3 regions of the Streptomyces sp. DF42 genome follow, and region 3 is predicted to be linked to each of the others. Evidence: riboswitches for the same ligand, from Rfam matches in the RefSeq annotation. Region 3 holds a riboswitch; each other region holds the start of a gene.
What was found. A riboswitch is a leader RNA that binds a small molecule or an ion and turns the genes downstream of it on or off. The one in region 3 is predicted to bind S-adenosylmethionine.
Positions count from the first base shown of each region.

Region 1: it holds a riboswitch for S-adenosylmethionine, as region 3 does, so the genes downstream of both, ACYUED_RS43135 (amino acid ABC transporter permease) here and ACYUED_RS11955 (aminotransferase class V-fold PLP-dependent enzyme) in region 3, are expected to answer to the same signal.
Region 2: it holds a riboswitch for S-adenosylmethionine, as region 3 does, so the genes downstream of both, thrC (threonine synthase) here and ACYUED_RS11955 (aminotransferase class V-fold PLP-dependent enzyme) in region 3, are expected to answer to the same signal.

Region 1 covers NZ_CM177859.1:9,378,946-9,388,436, reverse strand. The annotation lists gene ACYUED_RS43165 (NtaA/DmoA family FMN-dependent monooxygenase) at 1-344, opposite strand, end outside; gene ACYUED_RS43160 (LLM class flavin-dependent oxidoreductase) at 365-1,573, opposite strand; gene ACYUED_RS43155 (putative leader peptide) at 1,651-1,737, opposite strand; gene ACYUED_RS43150 (GNAT family N-acetyltransferase) at 1,797-2,522, opposite strand; gene ACYUED_RS43145 (ABC transporter substrate-binding protein) at 2,612-3,637, opposite strand; gene ACYUED_RS43140 (amino acid ABC transporter ATP-binding protein) at 3,703-4,500, opposite strand; gene ACYUED_RS43135 (amino acid ABC transporter permease) at 4,497-5,477, opposite strand; SAM riboswitch class IV at 5,800-5,908, opposite strand; gene ACYUED_RS43130 (ATP-binding cassette domain-containing protein) at 6,173-6,535, opposite strand; gene ACYUED_RS43125 (hypothetical protein) at 6,553-6,738, opposite strand; gene ACYUED_RS43120 (LLM class flavin-dependent oxidoreductase) at 6,731-8,056, opposite strand; gene ACYUED_RS43115 (aliphatic sulfonate ABC transporter substrate-binding protein) at 8,053-9,111, opposite strand; gene ACYUED_RS43110 (ABC transporter ATP-binding protein) at 9,161-9,491, opposite strand, start outside.
Region 2 covers NZ_CM177859.1:4,297,916-4,307,406, reverse strand. The annotation lists gene ACYUED_RS19495 (extracellular solute-binding protein) at 1-398, shown strand, start outside; gene ACYUED_RS19490 (DUF3263 domain-containing protein) at 476-709, shown strand; gene otsB (trehalose-phosphatase) at 770-1,639, shown strand; gene ACYUED_RS19480 (alpha,alpha-trehalose-phosphate synthase (UDP-forming)) at 1,627-3,033, opposite strand; gene ACYUED_RS19475 (glucosyl-3-phosphoglycerate synthase) at 3,133-4,077, opposite strand; SAM riboswitch class I at 4,249-4,404, shown strand; gene thrC (threonine synthase) at 4,423-5,706, shown strand; gene ACYUED_RS19465 (MoaD/ThiS family protein) at 5,817-6,092, shown strand; gene ACYUED_RS19460 (cold-shock protein) at 6,546-6,752, shown strand; gene groL (chaperonin GroEL) at 7,077-8,699, shown strand; gene ACYUED_RS19450 (NADH:flavin oxidoreductase) at 8,905-9,491, shown strand, end outside.
Region 3 covers NZ_CM177859.1:2,606,964-2,616,454, reverse strand. The annotation lists gene ACYUED_RS11985 (response regulator) at 1-300, opposite strand, end outside; gene ctaE (aa3-type cytochrome oxidase subunit III) at 479-1,099, shown strand; gene qcrC (cytochrome bc1 complex diheme cytochrome c subunit) at 1,179-1,988, shown strand; gene qcrA (cytochrome bc1 complex Rieske iron-sulfur subunit) at 1,985-3,040, shown strand; gene qcrB (cytochrome bc1 complex cytochrome b subunit) at 3,037-4,689, shown strand; gene trpD (anthranilate phosphoribosyltransferase) at 4,834-5,898, shown strand; SAM riboswitch class IV at 5,975-6,091, shown strand; gene ACYUED_RS11955 (aminotransferase class V-fold PLP-dependent enzyme) at 6,215-7,591, shown strand; gene ACYUED_RS11950 (Lrp/AsnC family transcriptional regulator) at 7,627-7,908, opposite strand; gene ACYUED_RS11945 (rhomboid family intramembrane serine protease) at 7,905-8,690, opposite strand; gene ACYUED_RS11940 (hypothetical protein) at 8,855-9,094, shown strand; gene ACYUED_RS11935 (NYN domain-containing protein) at 9,129-9,491, shown strand, end outside.

The DNA of each region.
Region 1 (9,491 bases), 6.8 Mb from region 3:
AGGCTGGCGAACTGGCGGGCGACCTCGTAGGGCTCGTTGAAGGTGGAGTTGATGGTGCCGGTCAGGCCCAGGTGTTCGGTGACGGCTGCGAGCGCGGCGAGGACGGTGAAGGTGTCGGGGCGGCCGACGACGTCCAAGTCATAGAACTTCCCGCCCTGTTCGCGCAGTCTGAGGCCCTCGGCGAGGAACAAGAAGTCGAACTTGGCGCGTTCGGCGGTCTGCGCGAAGTGGACGAAGGAGCTGAACTCGATGTGGCTGCCGGCCTTCGGGTCGCTCCATACGGTGGTGTTGTTGACGCCCGGGAAGTGCGCGGCCAGATGGATCTGCTTCAGCGGCTTGCTCATGTCGGTGGGGTCCTTCCGGCTCAGGCGGTGGCGTAGCGGTTGGCGGGGCGGGCCAGGCCAAGCAGGCCGCGCAGGGTGTCGGCCTCGTAGGCGGTGCGAAAGGCGCCCCGACGCTGGAGTTCGGGGACCAGCCCACGGGTGATGGCCGGGAGGTCATGTCCGGCGACGGCGGGCCGCAACCGGAACCCGCTCAGCCCCTCCGCAGCCAACCCCAGCACCAGATCGGCCAGTTGGGCCGGCGTACCGGCGAAGACACGGGCATCGCCGGTGTGCGGCTCTCCCGCGAGGGCGTCGAGGCGGGCGCGGCGGTCCTCCGCGGCGGCCTGGTCGTCGTCCAGAAAGACCACCAAGTCACCGAAGACGTGCACGAGTTCACCGGCGCGTCCGGCCGTCTCCTGCTCGGCGCGGATCTGGGCGACGATCGCGCGCGCCTGCTCGGCGTCGTGCGGGGTGACGTAGCCGACGTCGGCCTGGCGGGCGACCAGCCGGTACGGGACGGTCTGGTGGGCCAGGGCGGTGACCAGGGGCTGACCCTGGGGCGGGCGCGGGGTGACGGAGGGGCCCTTGACGCTGAAGTGCTTTCCCTCGAAGTCGATGTAGTGGAGCTTGTCACGGTCTACGAAGCGGCCGGTGGCGGCGTCCCGGATCTCGGCGTCGTCCTCCCAGCTGTCCCAGAGGCGACGGACGACCTCGACGTAGTCGGCGGCCTCGTCGAAGTGGTCGGTGAGCCGCTCCTGTCCGGCCGGGCTCTGGAGTTCCGCCAGGTTGATCGGCGGGAAGGTACGGCGGCCGAAGTGGTCGGCCTCGTGCGGGCGGGCGCTGATCTGGACGCGCAGGCCGGCTCGGCCGTTGCTGACGTAGTCGAGGGTGGCGATCGCCTTGGAGATGTGGAAGGGCTCCGTGTGGGTGGCGATCACGGTCGGCACCAGGCCGATGTGCCGGGTGAGCGGCGCGATGCGGGATGCGATCAGTACGGCGTCGAGGCGGCCGCGGACCTGGTCGGTGCGGCCGTCCAACTCGCCGTAGTGGGAGGACTGCAGGCCGAGTCCCTCCTCGAGGGTGACGAAGTCGAGCAGGCCGCGCTCGGCCTCGGCGACCAGATCGGCCCAGTAGCCGGCGGTGAACAGGTCCCGGGGGCGGGCGACCGGCTCACGCCAGGAGGCGGGGTGCCAGCCGGTGCCCTCAAGGGCGACGGCAAGGTGCAGGTGGAAAGAGGGAGTTGAGGACACGATGGTGCCTTCCTGGAGGTCCGTACGAGATCGCCGGCCCGCGGGAATCGGGGCGCGCGGCGGCTGGGCAAACGGGGTCAGGAGCTACAGAGGGAGCCGGCCACGCGCTGGAGGTCGATATGGGGCCGGGAGTGGAGGCGGACGACACGGAGTACACGTGTCACGTGCCGCACCTCCGTCCGAGTGGTCCAAGCACTCACCTTCGACAAGGACAACGACACGGCTATGCCGTTTCTTCCAGAGCGGCGGCTCCGGTGTGCCGGACGAGCGAGAAGACGGTACGGCGGCGCAGGGTGAACCCGATCGACTCGTACAGCCGGATCGCGTTCGCGTTGTCGGCCCTGGCGTGCAGGAAGGGCCGCTCGCCGCGCTCCCTGATGCCGGCCGCGACGGCGCGGACCAGGCAGGTGGCCAAACCCCGGCCGCGGTACGCCGGGTCGGTGCACACGGCGCTGATCTCGGTCCAGCCGGGTGGATGGAGGCGTTCGCCGGCCAGGGCGATCAGGCGGCCGCGATGGCGAATGCCCAGGTAGGTGCCCATCTCGACGGTGCGGGGCAGATAGGGGCCGGGTTCGGTGCGGGCGACCAGGTCGAGGATCTCGGGCACGTCGTCGGGGCCGAGCCGTACGGCCTCGGGGTCGGGCTGCGCGCGCAGGCCGGTGTCCACGAGCTGGACGCCGTGTCCGGTGCCGACGACCTCCCAGTCCTCCGGCGCCTCGGTGACGCCCTGCACCGAGGCGGTGCCGCCTGCGCCGACGAGCGCGGCAAGGTCGACCCAGGCGCGCGGGTCGTCCTCGCCGGAGACGGCGTAGAAGGGAGCCACGTCCTGGTGATAGCGGGCGGCGTGGCCGATTCGTTCGGCGAAGTGGGCGTGGGGGCCAGTGAGCGCGGCCCAGGCAGGGTTGTCCAGGATGTGCGAGGAGCTGGCGGTGGGGGTGGTGACGGACATGGTGTGGCGGTCTCCGGGGTGCGGCTCGGTGTGTCCGGCGGGCGGGGACCCCATCGCGGGGCGGCGGTGGAGTCCCCGGCACGCGGTGGTCAGGAGTTGTCGAGCGGCAGGCCCGGCGGGTTGACCTCGGGCTTGGCGACGGCCTCGTCAAAGAGGTTGTACGCCTTGAGCCACTCGGCGTACTGACCGTTCTTGATCAGGTAGTTGATGGCGTCGGCGAGCGGCTTGGCGAGTCCGCTGTCCTTCTTCGCCGTTGCCGCGATCAAGCCCTGGAGGCTCGCGCCCGCGCCGGAGTAAGTGCCCGCGGTGCGGGTGGCGTTGGGCGTGTTGGCGACCTGACGGTTGTGGTAGGCGAAGCCGGGGTTGGGACCGAAGGAGGCGTCGATCTTGCCGCTGTTCAGGGCGAGGAAGGTGCTGGGGCTGTCCTGGAAGTACTTGACGGTGAGCTTCTTGCCCTCCTTGGCCAGCTTGGCCTTCCACTCCAGGAGGATCTTCTCCTGGTTGGTGCCGGAGCCGACGGCGATCGTCTTGCCGGCGAGGTTCTCGTAGTCGCCGTCGAAGTTCCAGGTGCTCTTCTTCGGCACGATGAAGGCGAGGTTGTCCTGCCGGTAGGAGGCGAACTCGTACTTCTTCTTGCGCTCCTCGGTGTCGGTGACGTTGGAGAAGGCCACGTCGACCTTGCCGCTGTCGATGCCGACGAAGAGGTTCTCCCAGGTGGAGTTCTTCACCTCGGGCTTGAGACCGAGGACCGCGGCGACCAGGCGGCCGAGGTCGGGCTCGGAGCCGGTGAGGGTCTTCTGGTCGTCGCCGACGTACGCCAGCGGGGGAAACCCGGCGGGCAGGGCGCCGATGCCGATCTCCAGCGTGCCGCTCTTCTTGACGGCGGCGGGCAGTTCGGCGCTGATGGACTTGACCTCGGAGACCTTGATGGTGGTCTGGGTTGCCGCGCCGTTGGAGACCCGTCCGATGACGACCTCGCCGGACTTGGCGGCTTCGGTGGTGGTGGCCGCGTCGCTGTTGCCACCGCAGGCGGCGAGCCCGGTGGCGAGGTAGGCGACGGCGGTCGCCGCGGTGATGCCGCGTATCAGGCTGCGTCGGGTGAAGTGGGTGGGCATGGCCGTTCCTTGTCGCTGGAGGTGATGAGGGTGGCGTGGGGGGGAGGTCTTGGGGATGCGGCAGGTCAGAGGACCTTGCTGAGGAAGTCCCTGGTCCGCTCGTGCCGGGGTTTGTCGAGGACCTCGGCGGGCGGGCCCTGCTCGATGATCTTTCCGCCGTCGAGGAAGACGACCCGGTCGGCGATCTCGCGGGCGAAGCCGATTTCGTGGGTGACGATGACGAGTGTTGTGCCGCTGGTGGCCAGGTCCTTGATGACAGCGAGGACTTCGCCGACCAGTTCGGGGTCGAGGGCGGAGGTGGGCTCGTCGAAGAGGATGACGCCGGGGCGCAGGGCGAGGGCGCGGGCTATGGCGACGCGCTGTTGCTGGCCGCCGGACAGTTGCCGCGGGTAGGCGCCGACGCGTTCGCCGAGGCCGACGCGTTCGAGGAGTTCCTTGGCCAGTTGCTGCGCCTCGGGCTTGCCAAGCTTTCCGGTGGCGACGGGGGCGGCGGCCACGTTGTCCAGGACGGTCAGGTGCGGGAACAGGTTGAAGTTCTGGAAGACGAACCCGATCCGCCCGCGCTGGGTGAGGATGGCCCACTCGCTCAGCTCCTTCAGGCGGTCGCCGTGCCGCTTCACGCCGATCAGCTCGCCGTTGATGCTGACGTAACCGATCTCGGGCTTCTCCAGGTGGTTGATGACCCGCAGCAGGGTGGACTTGCCGGAGCCGGAGGGGCCCAGGATGACGGTGACCTCGCCGGGGCGGACGGTCAGGTCGACGCCGTCCAGTACCCGGTGGGTGCCGTACCACTTGTGCACGTCGTGGACCTCGACGGTGGCGGCCTCGACGTCCTCCACGGCTTCGAGCGTCTCGGCGGTCATACGGCGGCCTCCCGGCGGATGCGGGCCCGCAGGTCGCAGAGACCGGTGCGGAGCTTCTGCAGTGGCGTCGGCGGCAGGCTGCGGGTGGCACCGCGGGCGTAGTGCCGCTCGACGTAGAACTGCACGACGGACACGATGCTGGTCAGGATCAGGTACCAGACGGTGACGACCAGCAGCAGCGGCACGATGTCGCCGGGGTAGGTGGACCCCATGGTCTGCGCGGAGCCGAACAGGTCGAGCAGGGAGACGTAGAAGACCAGTGAGGTGCCCTTGATCAGGCCGATGAGCTGGTTGACGTAGTTCGGGATGATCGAGCGCAGCGCCTGCGGGAAGACGATCCTGCGGAACTGGTAGCTCTTGGGCAGGCCGAGCGCGGCGGCAGCCTCGTGCTGGCCCTGGTCGACGGAGAGGATGCCGCCGCGTACGACCTCGGCCGCGTAGGCCGCCTCGTTGAGGCTGAGGCCGATGACGGCGACGACCATGTCGGTGGCGAGTCTCGACTCGTCGAAGGAGAAGAAGGCCGGCCCGAAGGGGATACCGACGCTCACCGTCTTGTACAGGGCACTGAAGTTGTAGAGGAAGATCAGCACCACGATGAGCGGGATAGAGCGCAGCGCCCAGACGTAGGTCCAGCTGACCGCGCGCAGCACCGGGCTCTTCGAGAGCCGGCCCAGTGCGAGCACGATGCCGCCGACAAGGCCCAGCACCGCACTGTAGGCGGTGACTTCGAGGGTGATCAGCAGGCCGTCGAGGATGGTGGGGCGCAGGAACCAGTAGCTCCAGCGGTCCCACTGGTAGAAGGGGTTGGTCACCAGTCCGTGCACGAACTGGGCGACCAGGACGAGTACGACCGCGGTGACGATCCAGCGGCCTGGCCGTCGCAACGGAAGAACTCGCTGGGCAGTGAAAGGTTTTGACGGACCGTCGGTGATCGGCGGCTCGGCGAGGGCGACGGTGGCACCAGGGGGTTCACTCATGGTGGGCTCCGGCTGGGTCGGACCTCCCGGAAGCACGGCGGCATGCGGCGGCGCACGCGACGGCGGGTACCGGGGGCGGGGAGGACGACGGCACACCGCGGTCGCGGTGTTCGTCAGGAAGTGCGGGGGCTGCTGAGAGAGGTCAGCCCCGACAGCGGGCGCGGGCCGGTGCGGTACACAGTGCGCTGTTCACGCGGAGCAGATCGACGGCACGATCGCCGACGAGCAGGTTCGCATACGACGGGACGCAGCCCTGGGAGCGGCGTGCGGCCGTCCTGGGAGCTGCGTACATGGCGTCACCGTCACTCTTCCGGCCCTGTGGGCCTCGCGCTTACCGAAACTTCATCGGCCGGGTCGTCACCTGGGGCACCCCACCGCGGTGGGAGGGTTGCCGGTCAGCAAGCCAGGGCTTGTCGCTGACGCTCATGACCGTTCTGAACGGTAGTTAAAACAACGGCCCGAACATTTGTCAACGCCGGTCCAGCAGATGGAAAGGCAGGCGAGCGGTGGGGGCCGTCCGGTCCAGGATCCGGCCGGCCGCTCCGGCGGCCTCCAGGCGAGGCGGCGGAGCCGCGGTCGACGATCCGGCCCGCGCGCAGCAGCGCGATCTCGCCACACACGGTCTCCGCCTCCTCCATGTAGTGAGTCGTCAACAGCACAGTGGTGCCTGCGGAGTTGAGGCCCTGGACGACCCGTCAGATCTCCGAGCGCAGCTCGACGTCGGCACCGGCCGTCGGCTCGTCGAGGATGAGCAGGCGGGGCCGGTGCATGAGGGCCCGCGCGAGGACGAGGCGCCGTTGCATGCCGCCGGAGAGTTCGTAGGCGCGTGCATCGGCCTTGTCGTCGAGGCGGAACAGGGCGAGCAGTTCGTCGGCGCGCCGGGCGGCCGCCTTCCGGCCGATGCCGTGGTATTCGGCGTGGTAGATCAGGATCTGCCGGATGGACAGGGACCGGTCGACGTTGATCTCCTGAGCGGCCGGACCGAGGCGCCTCCGGGCCTGACGGCTGCGGTGGTCGTGGCCGAAGACGGAGAGCGTGCCTGCGGTGGGTCGGACGATGTTGCACAGCGAGCCGATCAGCGTGGTCTTCCCGGCGCCGTTCGGGCGAGCAGGCCGAAGAAGGCGCCGTCCGGTATCTCCAGGTCGAGCCCGGCGACCGCGGTGAAGCCGTCTTCGTACGTCTTGCGAAGGCCCTCGACCCGCAGTGCGGGCGGACTCCCGCCGCTCCGGAAAGCGGCGGGAGTCGCGAGCGGGTCAGGCATGGAACTGGTTCGCCGGGACCGGGAGCCCGTAGTGCTCGCGCAGGGTCGTGCCTTCGTACTCCTCGCGGAACAGCCCCTTGCCGCGCAGGATCGGCAGCACATGCTCCACGAAGGCCGCGAGACCCGACGGCAGGGCGGGCGCCATGATGTTGAACCCGTCCGCGGCACCGCCCTCGAACCAGGCGGTGATCGTGTCCGCGATCTGCTCGGGTGTGCCGACGAACTCGAAGTGGCCGCGCCCGCCGCCGAGCCGGGAGATGATCTGCCGGACCGTCAGCTGCTCGCGCACTGCGAGATCGATGATCAGGTCGGAGCGGCTCTGCGAGCCTTCCAGCTTCGGTCTGGCGAGGATGAAGTCCGGCAGGGGCTCATCGAGTTCGAAGACCGACGGCTCGGTCTCGAACACGGCGGCCAGCTGACGCAGCCCGTACTCCGGAACGCGCAACTCGTCGAACTGCCGCGCAAGCGCCCGGGCCTCCTTCTCGGTCGAGCCGATGTACGGGACGATCCCGGGCAGGACGATCACGCCGTCCGGGTCGCGGCCCGTGGCCCTGGTCCGTGCCTTGATGTCGGCGTAGAAGGCGGCCGCGCGCTCGTACGTCGTGTGGGCGGTGAAGATGGCCTCGGCGTGGCGGGCCGCGAAGTCCTTGCCGTCCTCGGAGGAGCCGGCCTGGACGAGCAGCGGGTGCCCCTGCGGCGGGCGCTCGACGTTGAGCGGGCCGGCCACCTTGAAGTACCTGCCCTGGTGGTCGAGCCGGTGCAGCCGACCGGGGTCGGCGTAGCGTCCGGTGGCCCTGTCCGCGACGACGGCCTCGGACTCCCAGCTGTCCCACAGCGCCTTGGCGACCTTCAGGAACTCGTCGGCACGGGCGTAGCGTTCCGCGTGGCCGGGGCGGTCGTCGAGGCCGAAGTTGGCCGCCTCGTCCGCCCCTGCCGAGGTGACGATGTTCCAGCCGGCGCGGCCGCCGCTGACGTGGTCGACGGACGCGAGCCGGCGGGCGAGGTTGTACGGCTCGTTGTACGTCGACGACACGGTCGCGATCAGGCCGATCCTGCTGGTCGCCTGGGACAGCGCGGTCAGCAGGGTCAGCGGCTCGAGCTGGCCCGGCGGCCGGAACTCGCCGGTGCCGATGAGGGCCGGGCCGTCCGCGAGGAACAACGAGTCGAACTTGGCGCTCTCGGCCAGCTGCGCCAGCTCGATCCAGTGCCGCAGGTCGAAGTCCGCCCGGGGGTTGCTGTGCGGGAGCTGCCACGCCGCCTCGTGGTGCCCCGCCTCCATGAGGAAGGCGTTGAGGTGGAGCCGCCGTCCCCCGCTCATGAGGTGACCTTCAGCTTGGAGCTGTCGTAACCGGCCGGGAGGAGGTTGTCGGTGATCGACGTGACGTCGACCTTCTTGGTGATCTGGCCCGCGTCGAGGAAGGCGTCCGCGAGCTTCTGCTCCAGTTCGATGTCCGACTGCTCCACCGGGGTCACCCGGTTCGAGTAGGCGGCCAGGGACGTCTTGGCGTCGGCCAGCGGGATGCCCTGCTCCTTCGAGAGCGCCTGCGCGTACTTGTCGGGGTTCTTGACGGCCCAGGCGAACTCCCGCGACAGCCTCTTCAGGACGTCCGTGAGAGCCGCACGCTTGGTCTTGTCCTTCAGCGAGGTGTCAGTGGCGACGTAGTAGCTGCTCGTCTGGTCGATCGGCGGGAGACCCTTCACCAGGATCCGCGCGCCGTTCTTCACCGCGATCGCCGACTGCGGGTTCCAGATCGACCAGGCGTCCACCTTGCCCGTGTTGAACGCCGTCGCGCCGGCCGCCGGGTCGAGGAAGACCAGCTTCACGTCCTTGGGGGTGAGGCCGACGCTCTTCAGCGCGTTCAGGGCCAGGCCGTGGGCCGAACTGCCCTGCGGAACAGCGATCTTCCTGCCCTTGAGATCGGCGGCCGACTTCAGTGTCGAGCCCTTCGGCACGATGATGTTCTCCACCGCCTGATCGGGCGTGAGCGAGCGGTTGACGGCGACGACCTTGAAGCCGTACTCCTTCGCTGCGCCGGTGATCGGCGGTACGTCGCCGACGCTGCCGAGGTCGATGTCGCCCGACGCGGCGGCCTGCACGAGCGGCGGGCCGTAGGTGAACCGGGCGAACTTCACCTTGTAGGGCGCGTTGTCGAACACGCCGGTGATCTTCGCCAACTCCTGGCTGCCGTCACCGCCGTTGTCGCCGATGGTGAAGGTGTACTTGCTCCACTCGGTGTGCTTGGCGTCGCTCGCGTCGGCGGCGTTGCTCAGCGGCGCGGCCGTGTCCGACGACGACGATCCGCAGGCGACGAGGGTGCTCGCGAGGGTGAGCGAGCCGGCGGCGCCGATGAGTCTGCTGGTTCTCTTACGCATGGGATGTGGTGTGCTTTCTGTGCTGGGTGAGGGTGTGTGTTCGGTGAGGTCAGTGCTGGCCGGCGAGGCCGAGATCTTCCAGGAGCCGGGCGCGGAGTTCCTCGCGTGCGACGCTCGCTTCGCGGTCCGCGGCGGAGAGGTGCACCTCGTGCGAGGTGCCGATGCGGCCGTCGCTCATGACGACGATGCGGTCCGCCAGGGCGATCGCCTCGTCGACGTCGTGGGTGACGAGCAGCATGGCGGCGTGGTGTCTGGTCCGCAGGGCCCGTACGAGGTCGTGCATGCGCAGCCGTGTGATGGCGTCCAGGGCCGCGAACGGCTCGTCGAGCAGCACGAGTTCGGGTTCCGACACCAGGGCTCGCGCCAGCGACACCCGCTGG
Region 2 (9,491 bases), 1.7 Mb from region 3:
CGATGCCCGGCGTGGACGGCCGGCACAAGACCGCGATGGGCGTCGCCGACTGGATGATGGCGTTCAAGAAGAACGGCCACGCGGAACAGGTCGGCACGTTCCTGGACTTCGTCTACAGCGAGAAGAACGTGCTCGACTTCTCCCGCGAGTACGACCTGCTGCCGGCCACCGCGTCCGCCTCCGAGGTCATGAGCACGGACAAACAGGACGCCGACCTCAAGCCGTTCCTTGACCAGCTGCCGCTGTCCGAGCTCTACCCGGTCGGCAACACCTCCTGGGCCGACGTCGCCGCGGCGGTCAAGAAGAACATAGGCCGGGCGGTCGCCCCCGGAGGCAACCCGGCCGCCACCCTCGCACAGCTCCAGGCGACGGCCTCCACGGCGGAGAACGTGGACTAGCGGACCAGTAGCGGATCAAACGCCGACGCCGGCGCCGCGCAGGCGCGTTGTCAGTGGCGGGGACTACCGTGCGGGGCATGGACCAGGAGCAGTTGGGCGACCGCGAGCAGGCCATCCTCGCCCTCGAACGCCGGGGCTTTCCGGGCCCCGGCGCCAAGGAGCGCGCGATACGCGAGCAGCTGGGCCTGGCCCCCGTCCGCTACTACCAGCTGCTGAACGCCCTGCTGGACGACGAGCGGGCGCTCGCCCACGACCCGGTGACGGTGAACAGGCTGCGCAGGGTGCGGGAGACACGCCGAGCGGAACGCTGACCCCTGCCGCGCTCTCGCGAGCCATGGATGAGCCCGGCCGCCCGCGGTTAGGGTCACCGTATGGGCACCCATACGGATACGGACTCGACGCACTCCACGGACCCTCTGCCGACGCCCGCCACGCAGGCGGGCCGCGACGGACTGGCCGCGATTCTCGCGCACCCGGGGAAGACGGTGGTCGGCCTCGACTTCGACGGCACCCTCGCCCCGATCGTGCCGGACCCCGAGCAGGCCCGCGCCCACCCCGAGGCGGTGCCCGCGCTCGCCGCCCTCGCCCCGAAGGTCGCCTCCGTGGCGGTGGTCACCGGCCGTCCGGCCGGCGTCGCCGTACGGCACGGCGGGTTCGCGGGCGTGGCGGGCCTGGAACACCTGGTCGTCCTCGGCCACTACGGCGCCGAACGCTGGGACGCGGTGAGCGGCAAGGTCAGCGCGCCCGCCCCGCACCCCGGCGTCGCCGCCGTCCGCGCCGAACTCCCCGGGTTCCTGGACCGTATCGGCGCGTGGGAGGGCACCTGGGTCGAGGAGAAGGGCCGCGCCGTCGCGGTCCACACCCGCCGCGCCGCCGACCCCCAGGCCGCCTTCGAGGCCCTGCGCGCACCCCTCACCGACCTCGCCGGCCGCCACGGCCTGATCGTGGAGCCCGGCCGCCTGGTCCTGGAACTGCGCCCGCCGGGGATGGACAAGGGCGTGGCCCTGCTGGAGTACGTCCGCGAGATCGGCGCGTCGGCGGTCCTCTACGGCGGCGACGACCTCGGCGACCTCCCGGCCTTCGCGGCCGTCGACGAACTCCGCTCCGACGGCATCCCCGGCCTGCTGGTGTGCAGCGGCAGCGACGAGGTGACGGAGCTGCGGGAGCGGGCGGACGTGGTGGTCGACGGTCCCCAGGGCGTCGTACGGCTGCTGCGGGGACTGGCGGCTCAGCTCGGCTGATCGCGCAGGGCGTTCAGCTGCTCCAGGAACCACTGCGCGGGCGGCAGCGCCGTGGCCGCGGCCACCAGCCTCTTCGTGCGCTCGGCCCGCTCTCCCACCGGCGTGGTCAGCGCGGCGTGCAGGGCGTCCGCCGTGCCGATCACGTCGTACGGGTTCACCGTCAGCGCGTCCTCGGCCAGCTCCTCGTGGGCCCCCGCCTCCCGTGACAGCACCAGCGTGCAGCCCTCGTCCGAGACGACCGGCACCTCCTTGGCGACCAGGTTCATGCCGTCGCGGACGGGGTTGACGAGGGCCACGTCCGCCAGCCGGTACGCGGCCAGGGAGCGCGCGAAGTCGTCCTCGACGTGCAGCACCACCGGGGTCCAACCGGGCGTGCCGTAGCGGGAGTTGATCTCGTCCGCCAGGCGCTGTACTTCGGCCGTGTAGTCCCGGTAGACCGCCAGGTCCTGGCGCGAGGGGTACGCGAAGGCGACATGCACCACCCGCTCGCGCCACTCGGGACGGTCGTCGAGGAGATGCCGGTAGGCCAGCAGCCCGCGCACGATGTTCTTCGACAGTTCGGTGCGGTCGACCCGCACGATCGCCTTGCGGCCCGCACCGATCTGCGCCCGCAGCGCGGCCACCCGCTCGTCGACGTCCGCCTCGTGCGACCGCTGCCGCAGGAAGTCGGCGTCCGCGCCCAGCCCGTGCACCCCGATCCGGGTACCGCCGAGCCCGCCCACCGGCTCCGTGCACGCCGTGAAGGCCTCCGCCCAGCGCCGGGTCAGGAAACCCAGCCGGTCGGCGCCCAGCATGCCGCGCAGAAGCTGCTCGGCGATGTCGTCCGGCAGCATCCGGAAGTAGTCCACCGGAGCCCACGGCGTGTGCGAGAAGTGTCCGATCCTGAGGTCAGGCCGCAGCCGGCGCAGCATCCCCGGCACCAGACACAGGTGATAGTCCTGCACGAGGACCGCGGCCCCCTCGGCCGACTCCTCGGCCAGTGCCTCGGCGAAGGCCCGGTTGTAGGTCTCGTACGACGCCCACTGCCGCCGGAACTCCGCGTCGAAGACCGGCTCCAGCGGTGTCTGGTACAGCATGTGGTGGACGAACCAGAGGACCGAGTTCGCGATGCCGTTGTACGCGTCGGCGTGCACGTCGGCCGGGACGGCGAGCATCCGCACGCCGGCCTCGCCCTCCCCGCGCCGTACCGCCTCCCGGTCGCCGTCGCTCAGCGCCGAGCACACCCACAGGGCGCCCGCGTCCGGCCCGATCGCGGACAGACCGGAGACCAGCCCGCCGCCGCCGCGCTTGGCGAGCAGCGAGCCGTCCTCCCGCACTTCGTACGAGACCGGGCCGCGATTGGACGCGACCAGCACCTGATGCACCTGATGAGCAGCGCCCTGCGTGGAAGCCATAGACCTCAACCTAGCCCGGCCCGGAAACGCTCAAACGTTTGGTAGCGGTTCGGGGCGGACCGTATACGCACCGTGACGCGCATCCGTCGGGCGACTCCGTCAGGCGACCTTGCGTGACGCGTACTCGGCGATCTCCAGCATCGGCGGCCGCTCCTCCGTGTCCACGGAGTAGGTGCGCGGCTCGAAACCGTCCTCGCTCCGCTCGAACTGGGTCAACGACGGCCGGATCAGGTGACCGCGGGCCAGTCTCAGCTGCGCCGTGCGGTAGATCGTGGCGGACATCCTGCCGAGCGCCTGCCCGTCCTGGTGCCGGTGCTTGCGCACACCGACGTCCACCTGGGCGAGCGCGTCGAGGCCCACCAGATGCAGGGCGTCGATCAGCATGCCCAGCTCGACGCCGTACCCGACGGGGAAGGGAAGCTGTTCCAGCAGGCTGCGGCGGGCCGCGTACTCGCCGCCGAGCGGCTGCACGAAGCCGGCCAGCTGCGGCCAGTGCATGTTCAGCAGCGGGCGCGCCATGAGTTCGGTGACCCGGCCGCCCTGGCCCGCCGCGCCTCCCAGGGGGCGGTCGTACATGCCCTTGACCAGGTCGATCCCGGGGTCGGTGAGCAGCGGGCCGACGATCCCGTAGACGAAGTCGGAGGAGAACTCCTTCAGGTCGGCGTCGATGAAGCAGACGATGTCCCCGCTCGTGACGAGCAGCGAACGCCACAGCACCTCGCCCTTGCCGGGGACGGCCGGGAGGCGGGGCAGGACGTCGTCTCGGTGGACGACCCTGGCCCCGGCCGCCGCGGCGACCTCGGAGGTGCGGTCGGTGGACCCGGAGTCGACGACCACGATCTCGTCGACGAGCGGGACCTGCTGCATGAGGTCGTGACGGATGACCGCGACGATGTCGCCGACGGTCTCCTCCTCGTTGAGCGCGGGCAGCACGACACTGACCGACTGGCCCGTGCGCTGTTTAGCGGCGAGAATCTGGTGCAGCGGGCGATCGGTGAGGGACCAGGAGCGGGTGCTCAGCCAGCGCTCGACTTCTTCCAGCACGTAGGCGGCTCCTTTGCGTTCTCTCGGCGAGCGTGGATTCTGTGTGATCCATCTCGCGCATCGGACGGCTATCTCAACTGTCCTGGCCTTCGGTTACAGTCTTGAACAACGCTGATGACCATCGCATGTCGGGGGTCGTCCCCGCGTTCAACGAGTTCAACAACTACATACCGCTCATCCAGAGGGGCAGAGGGATACGGCCCGATGAAGCCCCGGCAACCCTCCAGTCGGTTCTCGTAGATCGATATTGATCATTCCGCGAGGCTCCCGGCTAGGGAAGGTGCCAAATCCGTCTCACGACGAGATGCGTCGTGAGGAAGATGAGGAGAAAGGGCCTCGCCTCACATGGCTGCGCAGACTGTTGCAAGCACCACGAACACCGTCGATCTGGGTCCCGCCGCGGCTCTCTCGTGCCGGGAGTGCGGTCACCGGGTACCCCTCGGTCCGGTCTTCGCCTGCGAGGAGTGTTTCGGCCCGCTCGAGATCGCGTACGACTTCTCGGCCTACGACACCGAGGAGCTCCGCAAGCAGATCGAGGCGGGTCCCGCGAACATCTGGCGCTATGCGCCGCTGCTGCCCGTCCCCGCGGACGTGGCGGACAAGCCGAACATCAACCCCGGCTGGACCAAGCTCGTCAAGGCCGACAACCTGGCGCGTGAGCTGGGCGTCGACGCCGGCAAGCTCTTCGTGAAGGACGACTCCGGCAACCCGACGCACTCCTTCAAGGACCGCGTCGTCGCCCAGGCCATCGAGGCCGCGCGCGCCTTCGGCTTCACCACTCTCTCCTGCTCCTCCACCGGCAACCTCGCCGGTGCGGTGGGTGCCGCCGCCGCCCGCGCCGGCTTCCGCTCCTGCGTCTTCATCCCGCACGACCTGGAGCAGGGCAAGGTCGTCATGGCCGCGGTCTACGGCGGCGAGCTCGTCGGCATCGAGGGCAACTACGACGACGTGAACCGCTTCTGCTCCGAGCTGATCGGCGACCCGGCCGGCGAGGGCTGGGGCTTCGTCAACGTCAACCTGCGGCCGTACTACGCCGAGGGCTCCAAGACCCTCGCGTACGAGATCTGCGAGCAGCTCGGCTGGCAGCTCCCGGACCAACTGGTCGTCCCGATCGCCTCCGGCTCCCAGCTCACGAAGATCGACAAGGGCCTGCAGGAACTGATCAAGCTCGGGCTCGTCGCGGACAAGCCGTACAAGATCTTCGGTGCGCAGGCCGAGGGCTGCTCGCCGGTGTCGGTCGCCTACAAGGCGGGCCACGACGTCGTGCGGCCGCAGAAGCCGAACACCATCGCCAAGTCGCTGGCGATCGGCAACCCGGCGGACGGTCCTTATGTCCTCGACATCGCCCGTCGCACCGGCGGTGCGGTGGAGGACGTGAACGACGAGCAGGTCGTCGACGCGATTCGGCTGCTCGCCCAGACCGAGGGCATCTTCGCGGAGACCGCCGGCGGGGTGACGGTCGGCGTGACGAAGAAGCTGATCGAGAACGGTCTGCTGGACCCGACCCTGACGACGGTCGTCCTGAACACCGGTGACGGTCTCAAGACGTTGGACGCGGTGGCCGGCACGGGGCTGACCGCGACGATTCGTCCCAACCTGGAGTCGTTCCGCGACGCTGGGCTCGTGTAGCTGTTCTTGTCTGCGGGCCGCTGGGGGCTGGTCGCGCCCGCGTGGCGGTAGCCGCACATCGAACACAGCCCCGCGCCCCCGAGGGCGCGTACCTGACCGGAGGTTTGAACATGAGCGTTTCCGTCCGCATCCCCACCATCCTGCGCACCTACACCGGGGGCCAGGCCGAGGTCGCCGCTGAAGGGGCCAACCTCGGCGAGGTCATCGCCGACCTGGAGAAGAAGCACACGGGTATCGCCGCGCGCGTTCTCGACGACCAGGGCAAGCTGCGTCGCTTCGTCAATGTGTACGTGAATGACGACGACGTCCGCTTCGAGCAGGGGCTGGAGACGGTGACGCCGGACGGTGCGGGCGTCTCGATCATCCCGGCCGTTGCCGGAGGCTGACCCGGAACAGGTCGAACGACCCGATTATTACCGTCGGCAATGTCGGTTACCGAGAGTTCATCGAATTGCCCCCTCCGCGAGAGAAACGGAGGGGGCAATTCTGCATGGTTGAGCACGGTACAGTTGGGGAACCCGCTTGGCTCCGTATGCCGGATGCATATGAGTTCTCTCTTTCCAGGCAACTAGAAGCAGCCAAAGTGTGCAGGTTTTTTGCGCCTTATGCTCCTTTTGTGGGGCCCGACTTGCCCTGAATTCGGGCGAATTCTCAGTAAATTCCCGACCGGTCGTGCCCGGATTTCTCGTCCGATTGACCTGTTGCAGACGGCAGTTGGACAGATACATTCGGCCGCGGTCGACGCGTTCCGGCGCACGCCCCCAACCGTGGGGGGTGAGGTCTGACCCGGATCCGCGAAGTGCGGATCTGTGCAAGGGCCAGTAATAGGGGAGTTAGGCATGGCTCAGGGCACCGTCAAGTGGTTCAACGCGGAGAAGGGGTACGGCTTCATCGCGGTCGACGGTGGTGCGGATGTTTTCGTCCACTACAGTGCGATTCAGATGGACGGCTACCGCACCCTGGAAGAGGGTCAGCGGGTCGATTTCGAGATCTCGCAAGGCCAGAAGGGGCCGCAGGCGGACATGGTCCGGCTCGCGGCCGGCTGAAGCACGCGCCGGGTTACTGCAGCGACGTTCTTCTTTCTTGATCGAAGGGCCCGCGCCTCAGGGTGCGGGCCCTTCGGCATGCCCGGAGGATCCGGGCCGGGCCCACGCGGTCACGCGCCCGATCCCCGGGAGGCGCTTGCACTCGCAGGGGGCGAGTGCTAATCATTGCGTTAGCACTCTGAAGGTGAGAGTGACAACGAAGGACCGGGTCGGTGAGGCCCGCAGGCCGGGTGGGGCAAGGAACCACAAGGCCGGCGAGCCGTCCGTCGCGGGCGCGGGCGCGGTCCGAAGGAATCACCCCCAGTCCTGGAGGGACCACTTCACATGGCCAAGATCATCGCGTTCGACGAGGAGGCGCGGCGCGGCCTCGAGCGCGGCATGAACCAGCTCGCGGACGCCGTGAAGGTGACGCTCGGCCCCAAGGGCCGCAACGTCGTCCTCGAGAAGAAGTGGGGCGCCCCCACGATCACCAACGATGGTGTCTCCATCGCCAAGGAGATCGAGCTCGAGGACCCGTACGAGAAGATCGGCGCCGAGCTGGTCAAGGAAGTCGCCAAGAAGACGGACGACGTCGCCGGTGACGGTACGACCACCGCGACCGTTCTCGCCCAGGCCCTCGTCAAGGAAGGCCTGCGCAACGTAGCCGCCGGCGCCAACCCGATGGCCCTCAAGCGCGGTATCGAGAAGGCCGTCGAGGCCGTCTCCGGTGCCCTCCTTGAGCAGGCCAAGGACGTGGAGACCAAGGAGCAGATCGCTTCGACGGCCTCCATCTCCGCCGCCGACACCCAGATCGGCGAGCTCATCGCCGAGGCGATGGACAAGGTCGGCAAGGAAGGCGTCATCACCGTCGAGGAGTCCCAGACCTTCGGTCTGGAGCTGGAGCTCACCGAGGGTATGCGCTTCGACAAGGGCTACATCTCGGCGTACTTCGCCACCGACATGGAGCGGATGGAGGCGTCGCTCGACGACCCGTACATCCTGATCGCCAACTCCAAGATCGGCTCCGTCAAGGACCTGCTCCCGCTCCTGGAGAAGGTCATGCAGTCGGGCAAGCCGCTGCTGATCATCGCCGAGGACGTCGAGGGCGAGGCCCTGTCGACCCTGGTCGTCAACAAGATCCGCGGCACCTTCAAGTCCGTCGCCGTCAAGGCCCCGGGCTTCGGTGACCGCCGCAAGGCGATGCTGAACGACATCGCCATCCTCACCGGCGGCGAGGTCATCTCCGAGGAGGTCGGTCTCAAGCTCGAGAACACCTCTCTCGACCTGCTGGGCCGCGCCCGCAAGGTGGTCATCACCAAGGACGAGACCACCATCGTCGACGGCGCCGGTTCCACCGACCAGGTGCAGGGCCGGGTCAACCAGATCCGTGCCGAGATCGAGAACAGCGACTCGGACTACGACCGCGAGAAGCTGCAGGAGCGCCTGGCGAAGCTCGCCGGCGGTGTCGCGGTCATCAAGGCCGGTGCCGCCACCGAGGTGGAGCTCAAGGAGCGCAAGCACCGCATCGAGGACGCCGTCCGCAACGCGAAGGCCGCCGTCGAGGAGGGCATCGTCGCCGGTGGTGGCGTCGCGCTCATCCAGGCGTCCAGCGTCTTCGAGAAGCTGGACCTCGAGGGTGACGAGGCGACCGGCGCCAACGCCGTGCGCATCGCGCTTGAGGCCCCGCTGAAGCAGATCGCCGTCAACGCCGGCCTCGAAGGCGGTGTCGTGGTGGAGAAGGTGCGCAACCTGACCCCGGGCCACGGCCTGAACGCCGCGACCGGCGAGTACGTCGACCTGGTCAAGGAAGGCATCATCGACCCGGCGAAGGTCACGCGCTCTGCCCTGCAGAACGCCGCCTCCATCGCGGCGCTCTTCCTCACCACCGAGGCCGTCATCGCCGACAAGCCGGAGAAGGCCGCCGCGCCTGCCGGTGGCGGCATGCCGGGCGGTGACATGGACTTCTGATCCTCCCGAGGATCACGAGTTCATCGCCGTACGCATCTGCCGTACGCATCTGTACGACACCGAGGGCGGCACTCCCTGTTCCGACAGGGGGTGCCGCCCTCGGGCGTGTCCGGGGTCACAGGGCGGCCGGAAATGCGGTGACGCAGGGGGCGGTTGACTCCTGGGAAGAGTCGATGCGCATGCACATACTGAGGAGTATCCCCACGTGACCGCCACCACCTCACGCGCCGCCGAGATCCTCTCCCGGCCCACCACGATCAACGGCCTGACCGTCCCGAACCGCATTGTCATGGCGCCGATGACGCGCATGTTCTCCCCGGGTGGCATCCCCGGCGAGGACGTGGCGTCGTACTACTCCCGCCGTGCCGCCGCAGGTGTCGGCCTGATCGTCACCGAGGGCACGTACGTCGGCCACGACTCGGCCGGGCAGAGCGACAGCGTGCCGCGCTTCCACGGCGAGGACCAGCTCGCGGGCTGGCAGAAGGTCGCCGAGGCGGTGCACGCGGCGGGCGGCACGATCGTCCCGCAGCTGTGGCACATCGGCACGGTCCGCAACCAGGGCGAGGCCCCCTACCCGGACGCCCCCTCGCACGGCCCCTCCGGTCTGCGCGTCACCGGCGTCGAGGACGCGACCCCCATGACCCAGGCCGACATCGACGCCGTCATCGGCGCGTTCGTCGAGTCCGCGGTCGCCGCCGAGCGCATCGGCTTCGACGGTGTCGAACTGCACGGCGCGCACGGCTACCTCCTCGACCAGTTCCTGTGGGCCGGCACCAACCGCCGTACGGACGC
Region 3 (9,491 bases):
GGTCGCCAGCCACGCGTCCTGCGGCCGGCCGATCAGCAGCAGCACCGGCGGGCAGTTGAACACCTCGTCCTTGAGCTGGCGGCACAGGCCCATGCCGCCCATGGGCACGGCCTCGCCGTCCAGGACACAGACGTCGATCCCGCCCCTGTCCAGCTCCTTGAGGACGGCCGCCTGCGTCGCGCATTCCAGGAACTCGACGACGGGAGCGTCCGGCGCAGGCCTGCGTCCGGTCGCCAACCGGACTTGTTCGCGGGTGTTGGAGTCATCGCTGTAGACCAGCACCGTGGCGGTCGCCTGCATCGTTCCTCCGCATCGTTGGTCGGGAACATCGGTTACCGATGGGGCGGATGCTACTCCCATGAACACCGAGTCAACACCTGTTGGAACACGGCTTCGATGGGCCATATGAGCAGTACACGCGGTACGGACACTCCGAACGGTACCCCCCGGAGTGAGGGCGGGATAAGGGACCGACATAATGTCGGTCGTGGCGACAGCAACGACAGTAGAAACCGGGCACGCGCACCCGTCGGTCAACCGGCCGAACCTCACCAGCGTCGGAACCATCATCTGGCTGAGTTCCGAGCTGATGTTCTTCGCGGCCCTCTTCGCGATGTATTTCACCCTGCGATCGGTGACCGGTCCGGATCACTGGAAGGAGATGGCGAGCCATCTCAACCTTCCGTTCTCCGCGACCAACACCACGATCCTGGTGCTCTCCTCCCTGACCTGCCAGCTCGGCGTCTTCGCCGCCGAGCGCGGGGACGTGAAGAAGCTCCGGGGCTGGTTCATCGTCACCTTCGTCATGGGTGCGATCTTCATCGGCGGTCAGATCTTCGAGTACACGGAGCTGGTGAAGAAGGACGGACTCTCTCTGTCCTCCGACCCGTACGGCTCGGTGTTCTACCTGACCACCGGGTTCCACGGCATGCACGTGACGGGCGGCCTCATCGCCTTCCTGTTCGTCCTCGGCCGCACCTACGCGGCGAAGAGGTTCACCCACGAGCAGGCGACCGCGGCCATCGTCGTGTCCTACTACTGGCACTTCGTCGATGTCGTGTGGATCGGCCTCTTCGCCACGATCTACCTGATCAAGTAGCCGGGACCGTTCCCGCGTGCGCCCACAGGCGCACATCCCAGAAGCATCGACGCAGAAGATCCTGACACCGGGGTAATCCGTGAAAAAGCTCTCCGCACGACGACGCCATCCCATGGCGGCGCTCGTCGTCCTACTCCTCGCGCTGGCATGCACCGGGGGGCTGTACGCCGCGTTCGCACCCGCGAGCAGGGCGCAGGCCGATGAAACAGCCCAGTCTCTCGCCATCGACGAGGGCCAGAAGCTCTACGCCGTGGGCTGCGCCAGCTGCCACGGCACCGGCGGTCAGGGCACCTCCGACGGTCCGAGCCTGGTGGGCGTGGGCAGCGCGGCCGTCGACTTCCAGGTCGGCACCGGCCGTATGCCGGCCCAGCAGCCGGGTGCGCAGATCCCGAGCAAGAAGGTGATCTACACCCAGGCGCAGATCGACCAGCTCGCGGCGTACATCTCCTCCCTCGGCGCCGGCCCGACCGTCCCGACGAAGACGCAGTACGGCCCGGAAGGTGCTGACATCGCCAAGGGTGGCGAGCTGTTCCGCACCAACTGCGCGCAGTGCCACAACTTCACCGGCAAGGGCGGCGCGCTGACGCACGGCAAGTACGCGCCTAGTCTTGAAGGCGTCGACCCGAAGCACATCTACGAGGCCATGCAGACCGGCCCGCAGAACATGCCGTCGTTCCCCGACACCACGCTGTCGGAGCAGAACAAGAAGGACATCATCGCGTACCTGAACGCGGTCAACGGTGACGACACCGAGAGCCCCGGCGGTCTTGAGCTGGGCGGTCTCGGCCCGGTCTCCGAGGGCCTGTTCGCCTGGATCTTCGGACTCGGCGCGCTGATCGCGGTCGCCGTCTGGGTCGCCGCTCGGACCGCAAAGGCCAAGAAGTCATGAGTAGCCAAGACATTCCAGAAGAGAACCTGCCCGCAGAGCAGGACGCGCACGGCACCGTGAGCATCGCGGACGAGAAGAACCCGTTCGCGGACCCCGGTCTGCCGCCCCACGAGCACCGTGTCCAGGACATCGACGAGCGGGCCGCCAAGCGGTCCGAGCGTGTGGTGGCCATGCTGTTCACGGTCTCCATGCTCGCCACGGTGGGCTTCATCGCCTCGTACGTGGCGATCCCGCACGACAAGGCGATCTACGTCTTCCCGATCGGTCACATCAACGCGCTGAACTTCGCGCTGGGCCTGACCCTGGGCCTCGCGCTGTTCGCCATCGGCGCGGGCGCGGTCCACTGGGCCCGCACCCTGATGTCCGACGAGGAGGTCGCCGACGAGCGTCACCCGATCGAGGCCTCGCCCGAGGTCAAGGCCAAGGTGATGGACGACTTCCGGCAAGGTGCCAAGGAGTCCGCGCTCGGTCGTCGCAAGCTGATCCGCAACACGATGTTCGGTGCGCTGGCCCTGTTCCCGCTGTCCGGCGTCATGCTGCTGCGCGACCTCGGCCCGCTGCCGGGTACGAAGCTCCGCCACACGCTGTGGTCCAAGGGCAAGCTGCTCGTCAACATGAACACGAACGAGCCGCTGCGCGCCTCGGACGTCGCCGTCGGCTCGCTCACCTTCGCCAAGCCCGAGGGCCTGGAGGAGCACGACGAGGACTTCCAGACCCAGATCGCCAAGGCGGCCCTGATGATCGTCCGGATCCAGCCGGACAACATCAAGGACAAGCGCGAGCTCGAGTGGTCGTACCAGGGCATCGTCGCGTACTCGAAGATCTGCACCCACGTCGGCTGCCCGATCTCGCTGTACGAGCAGCAGACGCACCACGTGCTGTGCCCCTGCCACCAGTCCACCTTCGACCTCTCCGACGGTGCCCGGGTGATCTTCGGCCCCGCCGGTCACGCCCTGCCGCAACTGCGCATCGGCGTGAACGACGAGGGCTACCTCGAGGCGCTCGGCGACTTCGAAGAGCCCGTCGGTCCTGCATTCTGGGAGCGCGGATGAGCAGCAACGAGACCAACGGGACCCCCGCGAACAACGGGGGGCGGCGCGGCAAAGCGCCCGCCGGCGAGCGCGTCGCCGACTGGGCCGACGGCCGTCTGGGGATCTACTCCCTGGCCAAGTCCAACATGCGCAAGATCTTTCCCGACCACTGGTCGTTCATGCTGGGCGAGGTCTGCCTCTACAGCTTCATCATCATCATCCTCACGGGTGTGTACCTGACGCTGTTCTTCCACCCGTCGATGAACGAGGTGGAGTACCACGGCAGCTACATCCCGCTGCAGGGCCAGATGATGTCCGAGGCGTTCAACTCGACCATGCACATCTCCTTCGATGTGCGCGGTGGTCTGCTGATCCGGCAGATCCACCACTGGGCCGCGCTGATCTTCCTCGCGGGCATGTTCGTGCACATGATGCGCGTGTTCTTCACGGGTGCGTTCCGCAAGCCGCGCGAGGTCAACTGGCTGTTCGGCTTCCTGCTGCTCGTCCTCGGCATGTTCACCGGCTTCACCGGTTACTCGCTGCCGGACGACCTGCTCTCCGGCACCGGTGTCCGCTTCATGGAGGGCGCGGTCCTGTCCGTGCCGATCGTCGGCACGTACCTGTCGATGTTCCTCTTCGGCGGCGAGTTCCCGGGCGGCGACTTCGTGGCCCGCTTCTACTCGGTCCACATCCTGCTGCTGCCGGGCATCATGCTCGGTCTGCTGGTCGGCCACCTGATCCTGGTCTTCTACCACAAGCACACGCAGTTCGCGGGCGCCGGACGTACGAACAACAACGTCGTGGGCATGCCGCTGCTGCCGGTGTACATGGCCAAGGCCGGAGGCTTCTTCTTCCTGGTCTTCGGTGTCATCGCGGCCATCGCGGCGATCGCCTCGATCAACCCGATCTGGTCCATGGGCCCCTACCGGCCGGACATGGTCTCCACGGGCGCCCAGCCCGACTGGTACATGGGCTTCTCCGAGGGCCTGATCCGTGTCATGCCGGGCTGGGAGATCAACCTCTGGGGCCACACGCTCGTCCTGGGCGTGTTCATCCCGCTGGTGATCTTCCCGCTGGTCCTGGTCTCGATCGCGGTCTACCCGTTCATCGAGTCCTGGGTCACCGGCGACAGGCGCGAGCACCACATCCTGGACCGTCCGCGCAACGCCCCGACGCGTACCGCGTTCGGTGCCGCGTGGATCTCCTGGTACTTCGTGCTGATGATCGGTGGCGGCAACGACCTGTGGGCCACGCACTTCCACCTGTCGATCAACTCGATCACCTGGTTCGTGCGCGTCGGCTTCTTCGTCGTGCCGGTCCTCGTGTTCATCGCCACCAAGCGGGTCTGCCTCGGCCTCCAGCGCCGGGACAAGGACAAGGTGCTGCACGGCCGCGAGTCGGGCATCATCAAGCGCCTGCCGCACGGTGAGTTCATCGAGGTCCACGAGCCGCTCAGCCAGGACGCGCTGCACACCCTCACGGCGCACGAGCAGTACAAGCCGGCCGAGATCGGCCCGACGACCGACGACAACGGCGTCGAGCGCAAGGTGAAGGGCTCCGAGAAGCTCCGCGCCAAGCTCAGCGAGGCGTACTTCGGCGAGGAGTCCCAGATTCCGAAGCCGACCGTCGAGGAGTACAAGGAGATCACGAGCGGCCACGGCCACCACTGATCGCTGCGGCGTCGCCACGCCACAGCAAAGGGCCCCGTCCGGTGTTCGGACGGGGCCCTTTGCCATGCCTTCCGGCTGGATAGGGTGGGGGTCGCGGACTCCGCTACGAGTTCACACACTTCTACGACACCCAGGAGCGTCCTTATGAGCGCTGTGACCCCCGCTGGAGGCGACACCGCGGCGGGCCGTTCCTGGCCCGAGGTACTGAACGCCCTGCTGTACGGCCGCGACCAGAGCGCCGACGCGACGGCATGGGCGATGGACCAGATCATGCGGGGTGAGGCGACGGACGCCCAGATCGCGGGCTTCGTCGTCGCCCTGCGCGCCAAGGGCGAGACCGTCCAGGAGATCACCGGCGTGGTCCGGGCGATGTACGAGCACGCCAAGGTGATCGAGGTGTCGGGCCGCACGGTCGACATCGTCGGCACGGGCGGCGACGGCGCCAAGACGGTGAACATCTCCACGATGTCGGCGCTCGTGGTGGCCGGCACCGGCGCGAAGGTCGTCAAGCACGGCAACCGCGCGGCCTCCTCGGCGTCCGGCTCCTCGGACGTCCTGGAGAAGCTGGGAGTCAACCTCGACCTCACGCCCGTGCGGGTGGCCGAGGTGGCCGAGGAGGCGGGCATCACGTTCTGCTTCGCGGTGAAGTTCCACCCGGCGCTGCGTCATGTCGCCGCCGCCCGCGGCCAGTTGGGCATCCGGACGGTGTTCAACGCGCTGGGCCCGCTGACCAACCCGGCGAAGGTCAAGGCCCAGGCGGTCGGCGTCGCCGACCCCCGGCTGGCGCCGATGATCGCGGGCGTCCTGGCCGAGCGCGGCAACTCCTCGCTCGTCTTCCGCGGCGACGACGGCCTCGACGAACTGACCACGACGGCCACCTCCCATGTCTGGATCGTCCGGGACGGCAAGGTCGCCGAGGAGTCCTTCGACCCCCGTGACGTCGGCCTCGAACTGGTGCCGGTGCAGGCCCTGCGCGGCGCCGACCCGTCGTTCAACGCGGAGGTCGCCCGCAGGCTCCTGGACGGTGAGACGGGCCCGGTCCGCGACGCCGTACTGCTGAACTCGGCGGCGGCGCTCGTGGCGCTCGATCCGGGCTCCGGGACGCTCGCCGAGCAGCTGCGGGCCGGGATGGACAGGGCGGCGGAGTCGATCGACTCGGGCGCGGCCAAGCGGACGCTGGAGCGCTGGGTGGCGGTCAGCAACCGCTGAGGAGTGACGCGGGGCGCAGTCCACGATCCGGACTGCGCCTTGCGGACCGAAGATCGTATGGCAGGATGTCCTACCAGGTCATGAGTGACAGTCATGAGGCCCCGGCCGACTGTCCGGCAACCCTCCGTCCGTGGCGGGGTGCCCCGGGTGAAGACCAGGCCGTGCACAACAAGGTGTGCGGCAAGCGCGGACCCCTCCCACAGCCAGGGGTCCTGGTCGTCGAGGAGTCTTCTGTGAGCAAGCGAATGCGATAGGGCGTAGTGCCCCGCCCCCGCGTACCCCTTTTCACTTTCCTTGCCTCTCACGGGAGTTCCCCATGTCTGTCTCCTCTGCTGCCGTCGCCCAGACCATTTGTGCCCCGCTGCCCGTTCTGGGCCGGGATGTCACCGTCCCGCTCGTGACGGGCGGCGAGGTCACCTACGCCGCGCTCGACTATGCGGCCAGCGCCCCCGCCCTCCAGCGGGTCTGGGACGACGTGGCGGCCTACGCCCCGTACTACGGCAGTGTCCACCGCGGCGCCGGATACCTCTCCCAGCTGTCGACCGACCTGTTCGAGAACGCCCGCAGGACGGTTGCGGAGTTCCTCGACTGCCGCCCCGACGACCAGCTGGTCTTCACCCGCTCCACGACGGACTCGCTCAACCTCCTCGCCGCCGCGCTCCCCGCCGACTGCCAGGTCTTCGTCTTCGAGACCGAGCACCACGCCAGCCTGCTCCCGTGGAAGGACGCCCGGGTCACCTACCTCGACGCCCCGCGCACCCCGCGGCAGGCCGTCGAGACCCTGGAGCGCGCCCTCGCCGACCGCACTGCATCCCCCCAGGACGGGTACGGCCCGGCACTGGTCTGCGTGACCGGCGCCTCGAACGTCACCGGCGAGCTGTGGCCGGTGCGCGAGCTGGCGGCGGCCGCGCACGCCCACGGCGCCCGCATCGTCCTGGACGCGGCCCAGCTCGCCCCCCACCACCCGGTCTCCGTGCGGGACCTCGACGTCGACTGGGTCGCCTTCTCCGGCCACAAGCTGTACGCGCCCTTCGGCTCCGGCGTGCTGGCCGGCCGCGCCGACTGGCTCCGGGCCGCCGACCCCTACCTCGCGGGCGGCGGCGCCAGCCGCAAGGTCACGCGGCGCGAGGACGGGGGAGTGGACGTGGAGTGGCACGAGAGCGCCGCCCGCCACGAGGCCGGCTCCCCGAACGTGATCGGCGTCCACTCCATCGCGTCGGCCTGCAAGGCCCTCACCGAGGCCGGCTTCGACACGCTGGTCGCCCGCGAGCAGGACCTGATCGAGAAGGTGAAGGCGGGCCTCGCCGAAGTCCCGGAGGTCCGGATCCTCTCCCTCTTCGGCGACGACGCGCCCCGGGTCGGCGTGATCTCCTTCGTCGTCGAGGGCTGGAACAGCTCGCACTTCGCCGCCGCGCTCTCCGCCGAGTACGGCATCGGCGTCCGCGACGGCCTCTTCTGCGCCCACCCGCTGGTCCGCACCCTGCTGGGCAGCGACCCGCAGACCCAGGGGGAGTGCGGCGCCCCCGAGGCCGCGCCCGGCGAGAAGTCCCTCAACGCGATCCGGGTGAGCTTCGGCGCCGGCACCCCCGACGAGCACGTCGAGCGCTTCGTCAACGCCGTGAAGGAGCTGGTGAGCGACGGCGCGAAGTGGCGGTACCACACGGAGGAAGGCCGCTGCGTCCCCGCGGTCTGAGCCGGGCTACGCCTTCGGGCGGTGTCCGCGACCGGTCAGGAGTCCAGGCCGATCGCGAACGCCGCCTCCAGGTCGTGCTGCGAGTAGGTCCTGAACGCCACGTGCGTGTCCGTTCCCTCCACGCCGGGGATTTTGCTGATGCGGCCCGGGATGACCTCGGCCAGGTCCTCGTGCTGCTTGACCCGGACCATCGCGATCAGGTCGTAGGTACCGGTGACCGAGAAGACCTCGCTCACCGATTCCAGCGCCGCGATCGACTCCGCGATCTCGGGGATCCGGTCCACGCTGGTCTTGATCAGGACGATCGCGGTGATCACGGCTGGTTCTCTCCCTCGGGGGCCGGAGCTGGGGCGGACTTCACTGTAGTCGCCCGGCCGTCTCCCATCACCGCCCTTCCGAGGCCGCCCCTCGGGCCCTCGCTGCGTCCGAAGCGGACCCAGGCCAGGACGAAGCCCAGGCCGAAGCCCACCAGGTGGGCCAGATAGGCCACCCCCGGGCCCGCGGGCGCCCGCCCGGCCGCCAGCCACTGCAGGGCCGCCCAGAAGGGCAGCACGACCCAGGCGGGCAAGCGCACGGGGAGGAAGAAGAGGAACGGGAGCAGGCTTGTGACCCGGGCCCCGGGGAACAGGTACAGAAACGCGCCCAGGACCGCCGAGATCGCCCCGGACGCGCCGACCAGGGACTGCTCGGACGTGGCGTTGGCCGCCGCGTACCCCAGCAGGGCGAGGTAGCCGCAGCAGACGTAGAACACGGTGAACCGCAGTGGGCCCACGCGTTGCTCCGTCATCACGCCGAAGACGTAGAGGAACAGCATGTTGCCCAGCAGGTGCACCCAGCTGCCGTGGACGAACAGGGCCGTGGCGGGGGTCAGGGCGGCCCTCGGGGAGCCCTGGAACAGCTCGGCCGGGACCACGCCCCAGCGGTGGAAGTAGGCGCGCTGGGCGGCGACCAGCGCGTCCCCGGAGCCGTAGGCCGGATTCAGGCCCGCGGCCGGACCGGTCACGAAGGCCAGGAAGCACAGGGTGATCAGCGCGTATGTCACGGGCGCCGCAGGGCGCCGGATCACTCTGCTGACGGTCGGGCTCCAGTTGCTGATCATGGACACAGAGCATGACGTAACGGGACGCAGCAGCACAGACCGCCTCGCCGCCCTGGACGGGCGGGCGGCGAGTCCTCGCCAGGCCGTAGGGTTACGAGCCATACGCCCAGGGAATCTGGGGCGTCACTGACAATGGAAGCCCAGAAGGAAAGAGCACAGGCACGATGACGGTTCCCCTGCCGACCGCCTCCACGCGGTGGCGCTGCACCCTCTGCGGCAACCTCACGCGCTTCGACGTGACCCGCTCGTCCAAGGTCGTCGAGTACGTCCACCTCGATCTGGCGGGCGACCCGAAGGTCGAGGAGCGCGAGGTGGTCAGTGAGACCATCGAGTCGGTGCGCTGCCGGTGGTGCAACGCGGTGGACCAGGTGGAACTCGTGGACAGGCCGGGCGCCGACTCCTGAGCGGAGCGGCCCCACAGGTATTGGGGTGTGACGGATGGCGGAGACCACAGGCGGGGGGCCGGGCGACGGCACCGCCGAGGTGCTTGACCGTCCGCTGCCCGACGGGGTGCGCCGCAGGGTCGTCCAGATCGTCTCGGACGGGTTCGGCGGGCTCACCGTCGGCGAACTGCCCGCACAGCTCAGGCAGTACGCCCGCTTCGCGCCGAACCGGCGGGCCAAGTTCGCGGGCAACGCGATGGCGGCCGCACTGGAGACCGATCCGCTGTTCCGGCAGCGCATCGGGGAGAAGCTGAGAGAGGTCCAGCCGGAACTCACAGGCGCTCTCGACTCCGGCTCGCCGCCCCCGGCCGCGGATCCGCTCGATGTGGCGGCCGCGGCCTATGTTCTGCGGCCCACC